DNA from 3 places in the Bradyrhizobium sp. AUGA SZCCT0177 genome. Region 1 is predicted to be linked to each of the others. Evidence: predicted binding sites of a transcription regulator. Region 1 holds the regulator's gene; each other region holds the start of a gene.
The links. The regulator PhoB, encoded in region 1, activates phosphate uptake and scavenging genes when phosphate is short. The targets are predictions, from matches to a motif close to TGTCATNNANCTGTCAT.
Positions count from the first base shown of each region.

Region 1 (6,291 bases):
CGGTTCTCGGCACCATCTTCGCAGGTCCCCCGTCCTATCTCAGCCTGTTCAACGCCGCGCTGATCCTTGCGATCATGGTGCTGCCCTTCATCACCTCGATCTCGGTCGACGTCTTCAAGACGGTGCCGCCGGTGCTGAAGGAAGCCGCCTACGGCGTCGGCTGCACCACCTGGGAAGTCGTCCGCAACGTGGTGATCCCCTACACAAGGGTCGGCGTGATCGGCGGCGTGATGCTGGCGCTCGGCCGCGCGCTCGGCGAAACCATGGCGGTCACCTTCATCATCGGCAACTCGTTCAAGATCTCATCCTCGATCTTCGCGCCGGGCACCACGATCTCGGCGGCGATCGCCAGCGAATTCGCCGAGAGCGACGGCCTGCACCAGTCCGGCCTGATCCTGCTCGGCCTGCTGCTGTTCGTGCTGACGTTCTTCGTCTTGTCGGCCGCCCGGCTGATGCTGATGCGGCTGGAAAAGAAGGCGGGGAACTGAGCCATGAACCCGATTTACGCCTCCCGCCGCCGTAACGACATCATCATCCGGGGCCTCTGCGTCGGCGCCGCCTTGTTCGGCGTGACATGGCTCGCGCTGATCCTGTTCACGCTGTTCTATAACGGCCTGGCCGGCCTCAACCTGGCCGTCTTCACCCAGGACACGCCGCCGCCCGGCTCGACCGATGGCGGTCTGCGCAACGCGATCATCGGTTCGATCATCATGACTGCGATCGGGGTTGGCATCGGCGCGCCGCTCGGCATGCTGGCCGGAACCTATCTGGCCGAATACGGCAAGCATGACCGGCTCACCTCGGTGATCCGCTTCATCAACGACATCCTGCTCAGCGCGCCCTCGATCATCATCGGCCTGTTCGTCTACGGCGCCATCGTGGTGCCGATGGGCGGCTTCTCGGCCTTTGCCGGCTGTCTGGCGCTGGCCGTGATCGTGATCCCCGTGGTGGTTCGCACCACCGAGGACATGCTCGGCCTGGTGCCCAATCCGCTGCGTGAAGCGGCGTCCGCGCTGGGCCTGCCGCGCTCGCTGGTGATCAAGCGGATCGCCTATCGCGCCGCGCGAAGTGGTCTCATCACCGGCGTGCTGCTCGCCACCGCCCGCGTCGCCGGCGAAACCGCGCCGCTGCTGTTCACCGCGCTGTCGAACCAGTTCTTCAGCCTCGACCTCACCAAGACGATGGCGAACCTGCCGGTCACCATCAACAACTTCGTGCAGAGCCCCTACGAATACTGGAAGCAGCTCGCCTGGAGCGGGGCGCTGCTCATCACCCTGACCGTACTCGCCCTGAATATTGGCGCGCGCATCCTTGGCGCCGAGAGGACCGCAAAATGACCGAAGTTTCTGTATCCATGAGTGCCGTCAACGCGGGCGTTCCCCACGTGGCGCTGCCCGACGCGCCGCCGAAAGTGACCGCGCGGGGCCTGAACTTCTACTATGGCGAGCACCACGCGCTGAAGAACATCAACCTCACGCTCGGCACCCACCGCGTCACCGCCTTCATCGGGCCGTCCGGCTGCGGCAAGTCCACGCTGCTGCGGATCTTCAACCGGATGTACGACCTCTATCCGGGCCAGAAGGCGACCGGGCAATTGATGCTCGACCAGACCAACATCCTCGACCCCAAGCTCGATCTCAATCTGCTGCGCGCCCGGGTCGGCATGGTGTTCCAGAAGCCGACGCCGTTTCCGATGACGATCTACGAAAACATCGCCTTCGGCATCCGCCTTTATGAGAAGATCTCGAAATCCGAGATGGACGGCCGCGTCGAAAAGGCGTTGCGTGGCGGTGCGCTGTGGAACGAGGTCAAGGACAAGCTGAATGCATCGGGCCTCAGCCTGTCCGGCGGCCAGCAGCAGCGGCTCTGCATCGCGCGCACGGTGGCGGTGCGCCCTGAAGTGATCCTGTTCGACGAGCCCTGCTCGGCGCTGGACCCGATTTCGACCGCCAAGGTCGAGGAATTGATCACAGAATTGGCGGAGGACTACACCATCGCCATCGTGACCCATAACATGCAGCAGGCGGCGCGCGTCTCGGACAAGACCGCCTTCATGTATCTCGGTGAATTGGTCGAATTCGACGACACCAACAAGATTTTCACCTCGCCGAGCGATCGACGCACCCAGGATTACATTACCGGCCGGTTCGGCTAAGCGCACATCGCGAGGAGAAGACAATGGCTTCAGAGCATACCGCGAAGGCGTTCGACAGCGATCTTCAGGAATTGACCCGCCTGGTCGCCGAAATGGGCGGCCTTGCTGAACGCATGATCACCGAATCCGTCGATGCCTTGATCCGGCGCGACGTTGCGCTCGGAAAACGCGTCGTCGCCTCCGACGCCGAGATCGACCGCCTGCAGCACCTGATCGAGGAACGCGCGGTGCTGACGATTGCCCGCCGCCAGCCGATGGCCATCGACCTGCGCGAGATCGTCGGCGCCATGCGGGTGGCCACCGATCTGGAACGGATCGGCGACCTCGCCAAGAACATGGGCAAGCGCGTCGCGGCGCTGGAGAACGATTTCCAGCCGCTGAAACTGATCCGCGGTCTCGAACACATGACCGATCTGGTGCAGTCGCAGGTCAAGTCCGTGCTCGACGCCTACGCGTCGCACGACCTGCCGGCGGCGATGGCGGTCTGGAAGGGCGACGAGGAAGTCGACGCCATCTGCACCTCGCTGTTCCGCGAACTCCTGACCTACATGATGGAAGATCCGCGCAACATCTCGTTCTGTATCCATCTGATGTTCTGCGCCAAGAACATCGAGCGGATCGGCGACCATGCCACCAACATCGCCGAGACCGTGTTCTACATGATCGAAGGCCAGCAGATCCTCGACAAGCGCCCGAAGGGCGACATGACGAATTTCGCCACGACTGTGCCGGGAAACTAGTTACTGAACTGACAGCGGAACGAGAGACGTTTTTCGCGTATCGACAGCGCGTCAAAACACAAGAGGCTTACATAGATGAACGCACGCATTCTGGTGGTTGAAGACGAGGAAGCGCTCACCACGCTTCTGCGCTACAACCTCGATGCCGAAGGCTATGAGGTCGAAACCGTCGCCCGCGGTGACGACGCCGATACACGGTTGAAGGAGCGGGTGCCCGACCTGATCGTGCTGGACTGGATGCTGCCGGGCCTGTCCGGCATCGAACTGTGCCGCCGCTTAAGGGCGCGGCCGGAGACCAAGGCGCTGCCGATCATCATGCTGACCGCGCGCGGCGAGGAAAGCGAACGGGTGCGGGGGCTGGCGACCGGCGCCGACGACTACATCGTAAAACCCTTTTCGGTGCCGGAGCTGCTGGCGCGGGTGAAGGGCCTGTTGCGGCGGGCGAGCCCGGAGCGGCTGGCCACCGTGCTGACCTATGGCGATATCGAACTCGACCGCGAGAAGCGCCGCGTCGCGCGCTCGGGCCGTCCGATCGATCTCGGCCCCACCGAATATCGCCTGCTGGAGTTTTTCCTGGAACATCCCGGCCGCGTGTTCAGCCGCGAGCAACTGCTCGACAGCGTCTGGGGCCGCGACATCTACATCGACGAGCGTACCGTCGACGTCCATATCGGCCGCCTGCGCAAACTGCTCAACCCCGGCCGCGAACAGGACCCGATCCGCACCGTGCGCGGCGCCGGCTACGCGCTGGATGATCGGTTCGCGAAGGTGGAGTAGCCAATACTCCATCGTCGTCCCGGCGAAGGCCGGGACCCATAACCACAAGTATCGATTTTTGAAGCGAGCTGGAGCTCCAGCCAAGCCTAACCACGATCGCCTGTGGTTATGGGTCCCTGCGTTCGCAGGGACGACAGCGGATATTTTCCGCGTAGCTGATGCGCAGCTCTTACCTGGTCGGCTTCGGCGCCGGGCGGCGGCGATCGGAGGCCGGCTGATAGGCGATGCGCGAGTGATGCGCGCAATAGGGCAGGCTGCTGAGCGCCTTGCCGCCGCAGAAAAAGAATTCCGAGCTGGAGGGGTCGCCGATCGGCCAGTGGCAGGTGGCCTCGTTCAATTCGAGCAGCGTCAGCCGCTGGCTCATCGGCACCACATTGTCGTAGGCGACCGGATCCGGCTCCATCTCCACCTCGAAGGCGTGGGCCAGCGCGGTGTTACCGCGCGACACCGGGCGCGCCACCCGCATCATCTGCTGGGCGGGGCGCGCCTTGCGCTGACGCGGCGCGGCCGAGGAGGGGCTCTTGGCACGGCCGGAGAGACCCAGCCGGTGCACTTTGCCGATCACTGCATTTCGCGTCACATTTCCGAGTTCCGCGGCGATCTGGCTGGCGGAAAGTCCGCCCTCCCAGAGCTTTTTAAGCTGCTCGACGCGCTCGTCGGACCAGGTCAATACCGTCATCGCATTCTTCCCTTCGCACAGAGCCGGCCAAACCGGGGGCAGCGCTGGCGATGCCAATTCTCAAAAATCCCAGCGGGCAGAATCCCTTAGCCCTCGCCGGGCGCAAAAAAGCCGCCCGAACGTTTACGCCTTACAAAATGGACTCTAGGGGTCAGTACTTCCGCACGAGATGTCGTACCCGACAGCCCAGACGCTACAATATGGCGGGACTCTGGCGCAAGAGTCCGCGTCCGTGCGTCCACATGTTCCGGTATTTATGCATTGTAATTGGAGTTTTCCACGGCACCGGAATGCTACGGATTGCTTTATCTTGCACCGCAGGGAAGCGGTTCGAGCATGATCCGGAAAAGTGGACGCCGGTTTTCCCTCGGGACAAGCGCAAGGCGCTTGCCCGGAGATCATGCTCAAAACAAGCGGATTTCGGCGTGTTGACACGGTCCAAAGCCAGCATAGAATGCCTGTCACGTGCCGCCCCGAAAAGGCGGCACGTTTTGTTTTCGCAAGACCGGCTGTGCCGCGTTCGCGCCAATGCACGCTATGTGGCCGGTCTCTAACCGTCAGTGATAGCCATGACCAACAGCGCCCCGTCGCATCTGCTTCCCGTATTCGCGAGAGTCGATCTCGGTTTCGAACGCGGCGAAGGCGCGTGGCTGATCTCGACGTCAGGCGAGCGCTATCTCGACTTCACCTCGGGTGTGGCAGTGAATGCGCTCGGCCACTGCCATCCGCATCTGGTCGCAGCCTTGCAGGAGCAGGCCACCAAGCTCTGGCACATGTCGAACCTGTTCAGGAGTCCGGACGGCGACAAGCTTGCAGCAAGGCTGTGCGAGCAGAGCTTTGCCGATCTGGTGTTCTTCTGTAATTCCGGCGCGGAAGCGATGGAATGCGCGATCAAGGTCGCGCGCCGCTATCACGCCGCCAAGGGACATCCCGAGCGCTACCGCATCGTCACCTTCGAGGGCGCGTTCCACGGCCGCACGCTGGGCACGCTGGCGGCGACCGGCTCGGCCAAATATCTGGAAGGTTTCGGTCCGCCGCTGGACGGCTTCGACCAGGTCGCGCATGGCGATCTCGAAGCGGTGAAGAAGGTGATCGGGCCGCAGACCGCCGCCATCCTGATCGAGCCGGTGCAGGGCGAGGGCGGTGTCCGCAGCGCGCCGCATGCGTTCTACAAGGCGCTCCGCCAATTGTGCGACGACAAGGGCCTGCTGCTGATTTTCGACGAGGTGCAGACCGGCATGGGCCGCACCGGCGATCTGTTTGCCTATAAGCGCCTCGGCGTCACCCCCGACATCATGTCGCTGGCAAAAGCGCTCGGCGGCGGCTTTCCGATCGGCGCCTGTCTCGCCACGGCAGAGGCGGCGTCCGGCATGACGCCGGGCTCGCACGGCTCGACCTTCGGCGGCAACCCGCTGGCGATCGCCTCCGCCAACGCGGTGCTCGACGTGATGCTCAAACCCGGCTTCTTCGACCACGTGCAGAAAGTGTCGCTGCTCTTGAAACAGAAGCTCGCTTCCGTGGTCGATCGCTATCCTTCCGTGCTGGCGGAAGTGCGCGGCGAAGGGCTGCTGATCGGCGTCAAGGCCGTGGTGCCCTCGGGCGATCTCGTCGCCGCGCTGCGGGACCAGAAGCTGCTGACGGTCGGCGCCGGCGACAATGTCGTGCGCTTCCTCGCGCCCCTGATCGTTTCCGAATCCGAGATCGAGCAATCCGTCCAAAGCCTCGAACGCGCCTGCATCGCGCTGTCAGGCGACAAGAAGAAGGCGGCGGGGTGATGAGCAAGTCCCTACGTCACTTTCTCGATATCAGCGAGCTGCCGCCGAAGGAATTGCGCAACATGCTGGACCTGAGCGTCGCCATGAAGGCGAAGCTGAAGGCGCATGAGACGCCCAGAAAGCCGCTCGAGGGCAAGACGCTGGCGATGATCTTCGAACGGCCGT
Region 1 is NZ_JAFCMA010000022.1:131,888-138,178, forward strand. It holds gene pstC (phosphate ABC transporter permease subunit PstC) at 1-488, shown strand, start outside; gene pstA (phosphate ABC transporter permease PstA) at 492-1,337, shown strand; gene pstB (phosphate ABC transporter ATP-binding protein PstB) at 1,334-2,155, shown strand; gene phoU (phosphate signaling complex protein PhoU) at 2,179-2,895, shown strand; gene phoB (phosphate regulon transcriptional regulator PhoB) at 2,971-3,672, shown strand; gene JQ597_RS24765 (GcrA family cell cycle regulator) at 3,842-4,351, opposite strand; gene JQ597_RS24770 (aspartate aminotransferase family protein) at 4,921-6,126, shown strand; gene argF (ornithine carbamoyltransferase) at 6,126-6,291, shown strand, end outside.

Region 2 (6,291 bases), on a different contig from region 1:
TCTCGGTCAAGCTTTATCCGGCGCTGGCGCCGCAGGCTGCGAGCTTCACGCCGGCCGCGCTGACGGCAAATTGCCGGCAATGACCGCGGCGGCACCGGCCGAGGCGGACGGCGCGAAACAGCGTCGCAGCGGCACCACGCTGCGGCCCGCCACCACGCTGACGCTGGTTGGGTTGCTGCTGGCGCTGGCCGGTGCCGCGCTGATCGCGCTCACGATGGGTGCTGCGGGAATTCCGCTGTCACGGCTTCCGGCGGCCCTCGGCCTGTGGAGCGATGCGTCGCCGCATCCGCTGGCGGCGCGCGATCAGCTCGTGCTGTGGTCGATCCGGATTCCGCGGATCGCGGCGGCGGCGATGGTTGGCGGCCTGCTCGCCGCGTCCGGCGCCATCATGCAGGGGCTGTTTCGAAATCCGCTGGCCGATCCTGCCCTCGTCGGCGTCTCCAGCGGCGGCGCCTTTGCGGCGGCCTGCGCGATCGTGTTCACCGACAGCCATCTCGGCGAAAGCCTGCGCTTCATGCAGAACCAGTTGCTGCCGCTCGCGGCCTTCTTCGGCTCGCTGGCGACCACCATCGTGCTCTACGGCATCGCCAGCCGTTCGGGCCGGACCTCGATTGCGATCTTCCTGCTGGCGGGGCTGGCGATCGCCGCCATCGCCAATGCCGGCATCGGGCTTCTGGTGTTCATCGCCGACGATCGCCAGTTGCGCGACATCACCTTCTGGCTGCTGGGATCGCTGAGCGGCGCGACCTGGCCCAAGGTCGCCACGCTGGCGCCGGTACTTCTGTTCGCCCTGATCGCCTGCCTGTGGATTGGCCGCGGGCTCGACGTGCTGGTGCTCGGCGAGGCCGAAGCGTTTCACAGCGGCGTCGACGTCGAGCGGCTGAAGCGGATTTCGATCGTGCTGGTGTCGGCGATGACCGGCGTCGCGGTGTCGATCTGCGGCGTCGTCGGATTTGTCGGCATCGTGGTGCCGCATCTGTTGCGGCTGGTGATCGGCCCGGCGCACCGGCTGCTGCTGCCGGCCTCGGTATTATCAGGTGCGATCCTGCTGGTCGGCGCCGATACGCTGGCTCGCACCATCGTTGCGCCTGCGGAAATGCCGATCGGCATCCTGACCGCGGCGGTCGGCGCGCCGTTCTTCCTCGCCATGCTGCTGCGCCAGCGCGGGCTGGTCGGGCTATGAACCCGATCCTCGAAGCGCGCTCGGTCTCGCTGCGGATCGGCGACGCGACCCTGGTCGACGCCATCGACCTTCGCGTCGCTGCCGGCGAGATGGTCGCGATCGTCGGGCCCAACGGCGCGGGTAAATCAACGCTGTTGCGGATGCTGTCCGGCGACCTCCGCCCGACCCGCGGCCATGTCAAACTCAAGGGGCGCGACATTGACGCCTACAGACCGCGCCAATTGGCTCAGCATCGCGCCATGCTGTCGCAGCATGTCACCGTCACCTTCCCGTTCACGGTCGAAGAGATCGTCGCCATGGGGGCCGGCGACAACAGCCGCGCCGCCGCGCAAAGGCTGGTCGAGACGGCGCTGCACGAGGTCGGGCTGGAGCGCTTCAGCCACCGGCAATTGCCGACTTTGTCCGGCGGCGAACAACAGCGCGCGCATTTTGCCCGCGTGCTGGTGCAACTCGCCTGCGGCGAGGCGCAGCACGGGCCGGGATTGCTGCTCCTGGATGAGCCGACCTCGAGCCTCGACATGCGCCACCAGATCGACCTGGTGGAAACCGCCAAGCTGCGCGCGCGGGGCGGCACCGCCGTGATCGCGGTGCTGCACGACCTCAACCTGGCGATGCGTTTCGCCGACCGGATCGTGCTCTTGCACCGCGGCAGGCTGGCGATCGACGGCGGCCGCACCGACGCCATCACGGCCGAAACCATCCGCCGCATCTTCGAGGTGGATGTCACGGTCGAATATACCGACCATGGCGTACCGTTCCTGCTGCCGCAAACCATGCGACCGGTCGCGACCCGGTAGCCGCCCAAGGATCCTCGTGCGCGCGGGCGGCGTAAGGCCGCACGATTATCCAACGGCATCACCGGCGTTTCACAAAACTGTCAGATGGCTGTTGCAAGGTCCTCCGAGAACACGGCATCGCTTCTCACAGGAGATCTTACCATGCGCATGTCACTGCTCTGTTCCGTCGCCTCTGTCTTTCTGGCTACAGGTGCCGCGTTTGCGCAAGGCGAAGGCGAGTTTCCCGCCACGCTGAAGGGCCACGCCGTCCTCCCCGCGCAATCCTTTGTCGAGGCCCCCGCCGACGCGCCTGATGATCTCAAGACATCAGGCAAATACACCACCGGTCGCCGCGTGGATGCCGTCGGCAGCGTGATGGGAAAATCCTATGAGCGCCCGACCGGCGTCTCGCTGCCCTTCAAGGGCCAGCCGCTGCAGGGCCATTCCGGCATCAAGGTGATGGCAGATGGTTCGTTCTGGGTGCTCACCGACAACGGCATGGGCTCGCGCTATAACTCCGCCGACTCGATGCTGTATCTCAATCGACACAAGATCGACTGGACGACCGGCAAGATCGACCGCCAGGAAACCGTCTTCCTGCATGACCCCGAAAAGAAGGTGCCGTTCCGCATCGTCCACGAAGCCACCGCCAAGCGCTACCTCACCGGCGCCGACTTCGACACCGAAGGTTTCCAGATCATCGGCGACACCTTCTGGATCGGCGATGAATTCGGTCCCTACATCCTGAAAGCCGACAAGACCGGGAAAGTGCTCGCCGTGTTCGACACCACCGCCGACGGCAAGCCGGTGCGGTCGCCCGATCACTGGTCGGTGCAGTCGCCGGGCGCGCCCGGAGCCAGCTACACCACTGTCAACCTGCGCCGCTCCAAGGGCTATGAAGGCTTTGGCGGATCGAAGGACGGCAAGTTCCTCTACGGCCTGCTGGAAGGCCCGCTATGGGATGCCGAGAAAAAGGATGTTGAAAAGGTCGACGGCAAGGAAGCCGCGCGAATCCTCGAATTCGACGTCGCGGCGGAAAAATTCACCGGGCGCTACTGGCACTATGTGTTCGAGGCCAACGGCCACGCGATCGGCGATTTCAACATGATCGATGCCTCCTCCGGCCTGATCATCGAGCGCGACAATGGCGAAGGCACCGCGGACAAGGCCTGCCCGCAAGGCACCCGCGGTGAAAACTGCTTCCCGGACCTGGCCAAATTCAAGCGCGTCTACAAGGTCGAGCTTAACGACGCCAACGCCGGCAAGCCGGTGCGCAAGATCGCCTATATCGACCTGATGAAAATCCGCGATCCCGACAAGAAGGCAAGGAAGCCGCTCAATGACGGCGTGCTAACGTTCCCGTTCTTCACCATCGAGAACGTCGACCGCGTCGATGACACGCACATCATCGTCGGCAACGACAACAACCTGCCGTTCTCCTCGAGCCGCGATCCCAACAAGGCCGACGACAACGAGTTCGTGCTGCTGGAAGTGGGTGAATTTTTGAAGGCGAAGTGAGCCGTGACTCCTCCCTCTCCCCGTCCTTCACGGGGTCGAGACGAGCGAAGCTCGCTCTTAGAGGGTCGGGGTGAGGGGCTCTCTCGACACAGTTAGTGTTAAAGGTTGGACCTGTACCCCCTCACCCGGATCACATCTGCGATGTGATCCGACCTCTCCCCGCAAGCGGGGCGAGGTAAGAAGCGGCCCTACTCCTTCCTTGTCCGATAATCCCCGAACGTCGCGTCACGCTGGTCGAGCTGTGATTTCACGCTTCCACCGTCGCGGCGGAACGTCGACATGTAGTTCCGGGAAGCCTCCGTCGTGAACGCCAGCGCCTGGATTTCGGTGCCGGCGCGCATCGCGGCGCGGGCGCCCATGATTTCCATCGCGCGGTGCACCGATCGCTTGTTGAGCTGCTGCAATTCGATCGGCACTTTGGCGGCGCGCTCGGCGAAATCCAGCGTGCGCGCATCGAGCTCTTCGAGCGGAAACGACCGCGTCGCAAACCCCCATTCGGCGGCCTCGCGGCCGGACATCGCGTCGCCGGTCAACATCAGCTCCATGGCGCGGCGCATGCCGACCAGCCACGGGTGATACTGCATGTCGGGCGGGCTCATCAGCCGTACCGGCGGATAGCCGATTTGCGCATCGTCGGCGACGTAGACGATATCGCAGGCGGTCGCGAGCTCCGTGCCACCGGCAAGGCAATAGCCGTGCACCTGCGCGGCCACCGGTTTTGCAAGATCCCAAATCCCGAACCAGCCCTCGACGACGTGCCGCGACCATTGGCCGGGGCCGGCGGCCGAGTGATAGGGCTGGTCGACGCGGTTATCCGCCGACAGATCATACCCTGCGGAAAAACAGGGACCAGCGCCGCGAACAATCGAGATCGAAATGTCAGGATCGCGGTCGGCCTGCTCCAGCACCTCGAACACTTCCGCCCGCAGGCGGTTGTTCAGCGCGTTGCGCTTTTCGGGGCGATTGAGCGTGACGCGGCGGACCCGCGGCCGGGGATCATCGACGAGAATGTGTTCGTAGGGCATCGGCGGCTTCTCCCTGTTCGCGGACCCCAATTCATTCAGGGGTGACGGGCTGAGCCCGTCGACCCAGAATGAATTGTGTTGGGCGGTCCTTAGGCTTGATGCCGGTATCAGAGAGGAAGTCAGCAGGGACAGCAAGGTCGCGGAATGCAGACCAGCACCCCGCGACCTCGCTTCATTTCAAGCCGCTCAGCCGGCCGGGGTCATCACGATGCCCTTGTCCTTGGGCCAGCGCACGCGCCAGGCAAAGCCGATGTCGCGGACTTCGCCGGCCTTGGCCTCGAACGCCCATTCCAGCACACCACGCTTGTCGCGCAGATTGGTCGTGGTCGGCGGCGTCGAGGACGACAGCATCTCGACCTGGATGTCCTCGGCTTCGCTGACCGGCAGTTGATCCTCGATCGCGATTCTGATCGGGAAGTCGTGGCCGTTGCGGACCGTGGTCTTGAACGAGCGCTCATCGGTCTTCGACGTCGTCACGATCAGGCCGGCCGAACCCTCGTTACGCTTGACGGTCGTACGCTCGATCTTGATCTTGTCGTCGGCGCCGAAGCCGAGCCGCACGGTTTCGTCCTTGCCGGCGGCGGCCATCTGGCCGCGGCCGACGAACACGCCGTCGCGGTAGATCGAGACACGGCCGGGCAGCAAGGGCGCGTCCTCGGTCTGCTTGAAGCTGGCTTCAAGGAACGCGGTCGGGTCCAGCACCGGCACGGCGCGGACCGCAAGATCGGGCGCGATGATCGCAGAGGAGACGCGCAGGCTTTTGGCGCCCTCGCTGGCGCCGAGGCTGACACGGCCCGGAATTTTGAAGGTGACCTGGAAACCGTCGACTTCGGCCGTGGCTTGTTGCTCCTCAGCTACCTTGCTGCGTGCCTCCTGCGTCATCGGCGCCGGCGCCGCGCGAACCAATGGTTTGGCGGCATCCATGCCACCGCTGATGGATGCGGCAGCCCGCGGCGGCGGCGGATATTGCACGATCAGCGAATTCAGATCCGGCGCCTTGCCGCCGCGCGCGGTGCGCACGGTGGAAACGGCGAGCGCAACATTCGACCAGTCTTCCCCGGTGTTCTGGGTGATTTCGGCGCGGCGCACCAGTTCGAGCGCCGGCTTGCGGTCCCTGGCGCCGGTATCGAAACGGGCATCATACAGCGGCGTCCAGCGCGCGTTGCGCACCGCATAGGTCACCCGCAGCGTGGCCTTGGTTGCGGCCGCGGCGGCGAGTTCGATCCGGACCTCGAGCTTGCTCGGCGGCTTCTGCGCCCGGTCGGCTTCCAGCCGCGCGATTTCGCGGTCGAGCTCGCGCTGCTTGCGTTCGGCATCGCGGATCGCGCTGTCGGCGGTGGCGACTTCCTCGGCCACGGCAGCAAAGGCCGCGCGCCATTCGGCAATCGGGCGCGCCTCGCCCTTGTCGCCAATCCCGGCCGGCGAGGCTTCCGCAAACCGCTCGGCGAATTTGCGTCGCGCCGCGGCTGAATTGATCGCGCCCTGCAGATCGGCGCGCTGGTCCTTCAACGCCTCGATACGCTTGTCGAGTTCGGGCAAATTGACCGGCGGCGCCGCGCGCGGCGGCTTGGCGTCGATGGCGCCAATGGTGAGTTTTGCCCCCGCCTCGCCCTCGACCCGCAGCGAGGACGGGTCCAGCGTCAGCGGAAAATCCTTCAGCACGGCCGAGTGGTCGCCGGCCGGAAGATCGAGGGTGATGACCCGGGTGATGCTGGCCCCGTCGGGATAGACGGTGACGGCGTCGACGGCCGAACTGGCTGATACATCGGCCGCCCGCACTGGAGCTGCG
Region 2 is NZ_JAFCMA010000034.1:34,667-40,957, forward strand. It holds gene JQ597_RS30735 (heme/hemin ABC transporter substrate-binding protein) at 1-83, shown strand, start outside; gene JQ597_RS30740 (FecCD family ABC transporter permease) at 80-1,183, shown strand; gene JQ597_RS30745 (heme ABC transporter ATP-binding protein) at 1,180-1,980, shown strand; gene JQ597_RS30750 (esterase-like activity of phytase family protein) at 2,122-3,477, shown strand; gene JQ597_RS30755 (enoyl-CoA hydratase-related protein) at 3,666-4,502, opposite strand; gene JQ597_RS30760 (mucoidy inhibitor MuiA family protein) at 4,689-6,291, opposite strand, start outside.
Region 2: JQ597_RS30750 (esterase-like activity of phytase family protein) is a predicted target of PhoB. The motif match lies at 2,048-2,064, and genes of this name have one in related genera.

Region 3 (6,291 bases), on a different contig from region 1:
ATCTCGCTTTGGTCGATCCGAATTCGACGTCGGGCAACAACGTGCCGCGCTTCGAGCTCGACAAGCTGGGCATCTCCGATGCCGACACGTATTTTGGCAAAGTCGTGTTCAGCGGCAGTCATGAGAACGCCATACTGGCGCTCACGCAGGGCACCGTCGAAGTCGCCGCCAATCAATGGACCACCGACAACGACTCCACGCTGGCCCAGATGCTGACCAAGGGCATGCTAAAGAACGCCGACGGCACAGTGATGAAGAAGGATGATTTCCGGATCGTCCATAAGTCTGCGCCCATTCTCAATGGGCCTTATGCTTATAATTCGGACCTTCCGGACGGCCTGAAGGCCGCCATCGCCAAGGCGTTTGCGGATGCACCGGCCAAGGACAAGGCCGCCTTCGACCGTCTTTCCGACGGCCAGAAAAAGGCATTCAATCCCGCCACGACAAAGGATTGGGACGGCATGATCGACCTGATCAAGTTCGTGGACAATCTTCGCAAGAAGAAGGCGTCCTGATCGATTGGCGGAGCGAGACCAGGCCGGGTCCATGCGACCCGGCCTTTTTCCGTTCAGGACATAACCGGCACAGCAGCCTTCCATGACATCAGCCGTATCCATCCTTCCAGCCCAGCAACTCGCGGTGCTCAACGACGCTTATCGTGCGGCGGTGGCGCGCAAGCGGCTGCGGATGACGCTGGCAACGGCGGTATTCTTCGCGGTTCTCGTCATCGCCGGGATCGGGGCCGAGGTTAATCCGGTAATTTTCGTCAACAAGATCGGAAATTTCGTCAGCTACTTCGACCGCATCGGCACGCTGGAGAGCGGCGCGCGGGTCTGGGCCGATATCGGCGAGTGGTTCTGGGGCTGGAAAAAATGGCTGGCGCTGCTCGGCGAGACCGTCCTGATCAGCTACGTCGGTACCCTGGCCGGGGCGATCCTCGCTTTTGCGCTCAATTTTCTGGCCGCTGAAAATACCTCGCCGGCGCCATGGCTGCGATTTACGGTTCGCCGCCTGATGGAGTTCTGCCGTACCGTTCCGGACATCGTGTTTGCGCTGATCTTCGTGATCGCGTTCGGTCTCGGGCCGATGGCCGGGGTTCTTGCTATCATGATCCATTCGGTCGGTGCGCTCGGCAAATTGTATTCCGAAATCGTCGAGAACATCGACATGAAGCCGGTCGAGGGGGTCCGATCGACCGGCGCGAGCTGGATATCGTGCATACGCTTCGCCGTCGTGCCGCAGGTCGCGGCGGGTTTTGCCAGCTACACGTTGCTGCGCTTTGAGATCAACGTGCGCGGCGCTTCGGTGATGGGTTTCGTCGGCGCCGGCGGCATCGGCCAGGAACTCGTCGTTGCCGTCAGGAAATTCTTTTATTCCGACGTCAGCGCGATCCTGCTGATGATCATTGTCACCGTGTTCCTGATCGATATCGGTACCGGATGGGCGCGCGGGCGGCTGTTTGGCAGGGAGGCGCGGGCATGACACGGTTGCCTGCGCCTGACTCCGGGGATTTGCGCGGCCGCTATCCCGAGGTCTTTGACCGGCCGGTTTCCTCCCGTCTCGCGATCCCCGCGATGCTGCTGGCTGCGTTCGGGATCTTCGTGTTCGGGCTGGTCGAGCTGGAGTTTTCGCCGGCGCGGATGCTGGCGGGGCTGAGCCAGCTCGGCTGGATCACGATGATGATGATCCCGCCCGATCCCGGCAGTTCGCTCCCGGTCTATCTCGTTGCGCTCGGTGAAACCCTGTCGATCGCGCTGCTCGGCACCACGCTTGCCGCGTTGCTCGCGCTGCCGGTCAGTCTGCTGGCGGCAAAGAACATCGTTCCGTCGGGTATCTTCCGGTTCCCGGTTCGCCGCTTTCTCGATTCGATCCGCGGCGTCGACACGCTGATCTGGGCGCTGGTCTGGATCAACGTCGTCGGCCTTGGGCCGTTCGCGGGCGTGCTGGCCATTGCGGTGGCGGATTTCGGCGCGTTCGGCAAATTGTTCTCCGAAGCGATCGAGGCCGCCGACCGGAAGCAGGTCGAGGGCATCCGGGCCTCCGGCGGCAATGCGCTGCACGAAATACGGTTTGGGCTGATGCCGCAGGTGCTGCCCGTCATCGCAGGGCAGGTGCTCTATTTCATCGAATCGAACACCCGCTCGGCTACGATCATCGGGATCGTCGGCGCCGGCGGCATTGGATTGCAGCTGGCCGAGCAGATCCGGGTGCTGGAATGGCAGAAAGTCTCATTCCTGATCCTGATGATCCTGGTCGCGGTGGCGGCGATCGACTGGATTTCAGGCAAGCTGCGGTTTGCGATCATCGGCCAGCGCGCGGTGGTCTGATCCAGCGATCTAATCGCTTTCGACGATGAACTCGACGCGCTCGGCGGCGAAGCGCGAGCGCTTGGTTACGATCGGCTGGCCGTCGGGATCGACGTCGGTGCTGTCGACCACCAGCACCGGGCGGCCGAGCGCGAGATCGAGCCGTGCGGCGTCGCTGGCGTCGGCTATGGCGGCGGTGATCCGGGTGGACCACCTGCGGTAATCGCGGATGCCGTAATGTGCGACCAGCTTGGTCATCGAGCGCACGCTGGCGAAGACCTGTCCCGCGTCAGGGAAGCGCTCGGCGGAAAGCCATGAGGTGCTGACGCAGATCGGTGTCCGGTCGGCCAGCCGCAGCGCCTCGATCCGGACCAAGGGTGCGCCCGTCTTCAGCCCGAGTTCCCGCGCCAGTTCACGTGTCGCGACATCGTCGGACGCTTCGATCAACTGGCCGCGCGGTTCATGGCCGCCGGCGCCTACGATCTCGGAAAACCGCGTCCGCGAGCGCAAGGGATAGGCGAGGCGCTGGGTCTCGACATAAGTGCCGCTGCCGCGCTCGGCGCGCACCAGCCCGCGTTCGGCGAGCGTCGCCAGCGCCCGGCGCACGGTATGGCGGTTGACGCGATAGGTTTCGGCGATCTCCATTTCACCCGGCAGCTTTTCGCCCGCGGCGAAGCGGCCCTCCGCAATGGCGCGTTCGATCCCGTCGGCGACCTGCCGCCACAACGCCACACCGGTGGCCGCATCCTGCATGCTCATGGTGTGAATATATCCGGGACGGTCATCCGAAAAAACAACCCTGTTGTCACCAAACAGTCATGGCGTTTGGTTATGAAGTTGTCTATTAGCATAGACAACTTGATTCCGGCAAGGTGGATATGACGGCAACCGAGAACGACAAGCAGGCGCAGCGCAAGGCAGTCATGGCGGTGCTGGCGCATTCCGATCCATCAGAGATATCCGGCCGTCTGGCGGCGATCACGCTGCCTGATCACGAGAATCTGCGCGAGCCGGAGAACGGCCTCGTGATGGTGCGCGGCCGTATCGGCGGCGACGGCTCTGCCTTCAACCTCGGCGAAGCCACGGTATCGCGTGCGGCGGTGCGGCTTTCGACCGGCCAGGTCGGATTCGGCTACACGCTCGGCCGCGACCGCGAGAAAGCGCGGATGATCGCGCTGTGCGACGCCATGGTGCAATCGGATGAATTCGCCGGCCTCATCGAGACAAAGGTGATCGCGCCACTGTGCGCGGCAATGACCGCCACACGGAACCGCAAGGCGACCGAGGCTGCGGCGACGCGGGTCGATTTCTACACCTTGGTGCGGGGAGAGGGTTGATGACGACGGTTGCCGAACTGCCCGCAGGATTTGCCGACAAGGTGCTGTCAGCGCAATCGACCTTCCGCTCGGTGATGGATGCGATGGCGCGTCCCGGCAGCGTGCAGCGCATTGCGGCCGTCGCCGGCACGCCCGCCGCGATGATGCGCGGCACCGCGGCTATTGCGCTGACCCTGTTCGACCATGATACGCCGATCTGGCTCGACAGCCGGATGTCGGAAGCATCCGATGTCGCCAAATGGCTCAAGTTCCACACCAGCGCGCCTGTGATCGCGGATTCCTCGATCAGCAGCTTTGCCCTGATCGGTAGTCCCCGCGAGCTTCCGGCGCTCGATCGTTTTGCGTTCGGCAGCAATGAATACCCGGATCGTTCGACGACGTTGATCCTGCAGGTCGACAGCCTGTCGCAGGGGCCCGCCCTCGAACTGCGCGGCCCCGGCATCGACGGCACAGCGATCCTGCAGGCCGCGATCCAGCCCCATGATTTGTTCGAACGGCTTGCCGTCAATGTGCCTCTGTTTCCGCGCGGCATCGATGTCGTGCTGGTCCATGACGATGCAATTGTCGCGATACCGCGCACCACGCGGTTCGCGAGGGGAGGCTAGACATGTACGTTGCCGTCAAGGGAGGCGAACGCGCCATCGAGAACGCCCATCGCCTGCTGGCGCATGAGCGGCGCGGCGACCGTGACGTTCCCGAGGTTTCGCTGTCCCAGATATCCGAGCAGTTGTCGCTCGGCGTCGACCGGGTCATGACCGAGGGCTCGTTGTACGACCGCGAACTCGCGTCGCTCGCGATCAAGCAGGCGCGCGGCGACATGATCGAGGCGATCTTCCTGGTCCGCGCGTTCCGCGCCACCCTGCCGCGCTTCGGCGCTACCGAGCCGGTCGATACCGGCGCGATGCAGGTGCGGCGGCGGATTTCCTCGACCTTCAAGGACATTCCCGGCGGGCAAATCCTCGGGCCGACTTTCGATTATACCCATCGTTTGCTGGATCCTCAGCTTGCCGAGGGGTTTTCTCCGGAAACGCCGGAGACGAGCGAAGCGTCGCTCGCGGCGACGCCTCGCGTGACCGACATTCTCGGCCGGGACGGCCTGATCGAGCCGTCGCCTAAGGCAGATGCGGAGACGCCGGTCGGCGACCTCACGCGCGAGCCGCTCAGCTTCCCGGCGGACCGCGACCTGCGCCTGCAGAACCTGGCGCGCGCCGACGAAGGCTTTCTGCTGGCGCTTGGCTATTCCTCGCAGCGCGGTTACGGCCGCAACCATCCGTTTGCCGGCGAAATCCGCTTCGGCGAAGTCGAGATCGAATTCATGGCCGAGGACGTAGGCTTCGCCGTGCCGCTCGGCGCGATCGCGATGACCGAATGCCAGATGGTCAATCAGTTCAAGGGCTCGGCCACCGAAGCGCCGTGTTTCACGCGCGGCTATGGGCTGGCGTTCGGGCAGAGCGAGCGCAAGACCATGTCGATGGCGCTTGTCGACCGCACGCTGCGCGCCCGCGAACTCGGCGAGGAAGTGATCGCGCCGGCCCAGGACGAAGAGTTCGTGATGTCGCATTCGGATAATGTCCAGGCGACCGGTTTTGTCGAACATCTCAAGCTGCCGCACTACGTGGACTTCCAGTCCGAACTCGGCCTGCTGCGCAAATTGCGCAAGGAGTTCGCCGAGGCCACGGAAGCGCCGCCGATGCAGGAGGCTGCGGAATGAACGCGCCGAGGTATAATTTCGCCTATCTCGACGAACAGACCAAACGGATGATCCGCCGCGCGATCCTGAAAGCGATCGCGATCCCCGGCTATCAGGTGCCGTTTGCCAGCCGCGAGATGCCGATGCCCTATGGCTGGGGTACCGGCGGCGTGCAGGTGACCGCGGCGATTCTCGGGCCCGACGACGTGCTGAAGGTGATCGACCAGGGATCCGACGACACCACGAACGCGATCTCGATCCGAAAGTTCTTCGGCAAGACCGCAGGCGTTGCGACCACGACCGCTACGGCTGACGCCACTGTGATCCAGACAAGGCACCGGATTCCCGAAGCGCCGCTGCATGGCGGGCAGGTGTTGGTCTATCAGGTGCCGATCCCCGAGCCGCTGCGGTTCCTCGAGCCGCGCGAGACCGAAACCCGGCGCATGCATGCGCTCGGCGAATACGGCCTGATGCACGTCAAGCTCTACGAGGACATCGCGCGCTTCGGTCATATTGCGACTTCCTACGCCTATCCGGTGAAGGTGAACGCGCGTTACGTAATGGACCCGTCGCCGACGCCGAAATTCGACAATCCGAAGATGGACAACTGCCCGGCGCTGCAATTGTTCGGCGCCGGCCGCGAGAAGCGGATCTACGCGATCCCGCCGCATACCACGGTGGTCTCGCTCGATTTCGAGGATCATCCCTTCACGCGCTACCGTTTCGACGCGCCCTGCGCGCTGTGCGGCGCCGGCGATTCCTATCTCGATGAAATCGTCACCGACGACAAGGGCGGCCGGATGTTCGTCTGTTCCGATACCGATTACTGCGAGAGCCGCCAGTTGACCGGTCATCGCGGCAGCGAAAGCGCGGCACCGCACAAGGAGAGGGCGCATGGCTGAGCAAACTCTCGACGATCAACCGCTGCTGGTTGCCGAAAACCTCGGCAAGACCTATG
Region 3 is NZ_JAFCMA010000002.1:221,269-227,559, forward strand. It holds gene phnD (phosphonate ABC transporter substrate-binding protein) at 1-515, shown strand, start outside; gene phnE (phosphonate ABC transporter, permease protein PhnE) at 598-1,482, shown strand; gene phnE (phosphonate ABC transporter, permease protein PhnE) at 1,479-2,327, shown strand; gene phnF (phosphonate metabolism transcriptional regulator PhnF) at 2,337-3,065, opposite strand; gene phnG (phosphonate C-P lyase system protein PhnG) at 3,185-3,643, shown strand; gene phnH (phosphonate C-P lyase system protein PhnH) at 3,643-4,248, shown strand; gene JQ597_RS03440 (carbon-phosphorus lyase complex subunit) at 4,251-5,354, shown strand; gene JQ597_RS03445 (alpha-D-ribose 1-methylphosphonate 5-phosphate C-P-lyase PhnJ) at 5,351-6,235, shown strand; gene phnK (phosphonate C-P lyase system protein PhnK) at 6,228-6,291, shown strand, end outside.
Region 3: phnF (phosphonate metabolism transcriptional regulator PhnF) is a predicted target of PhoB. The motif match lies at 3,110-3,126, and genes of this name have one in related genera.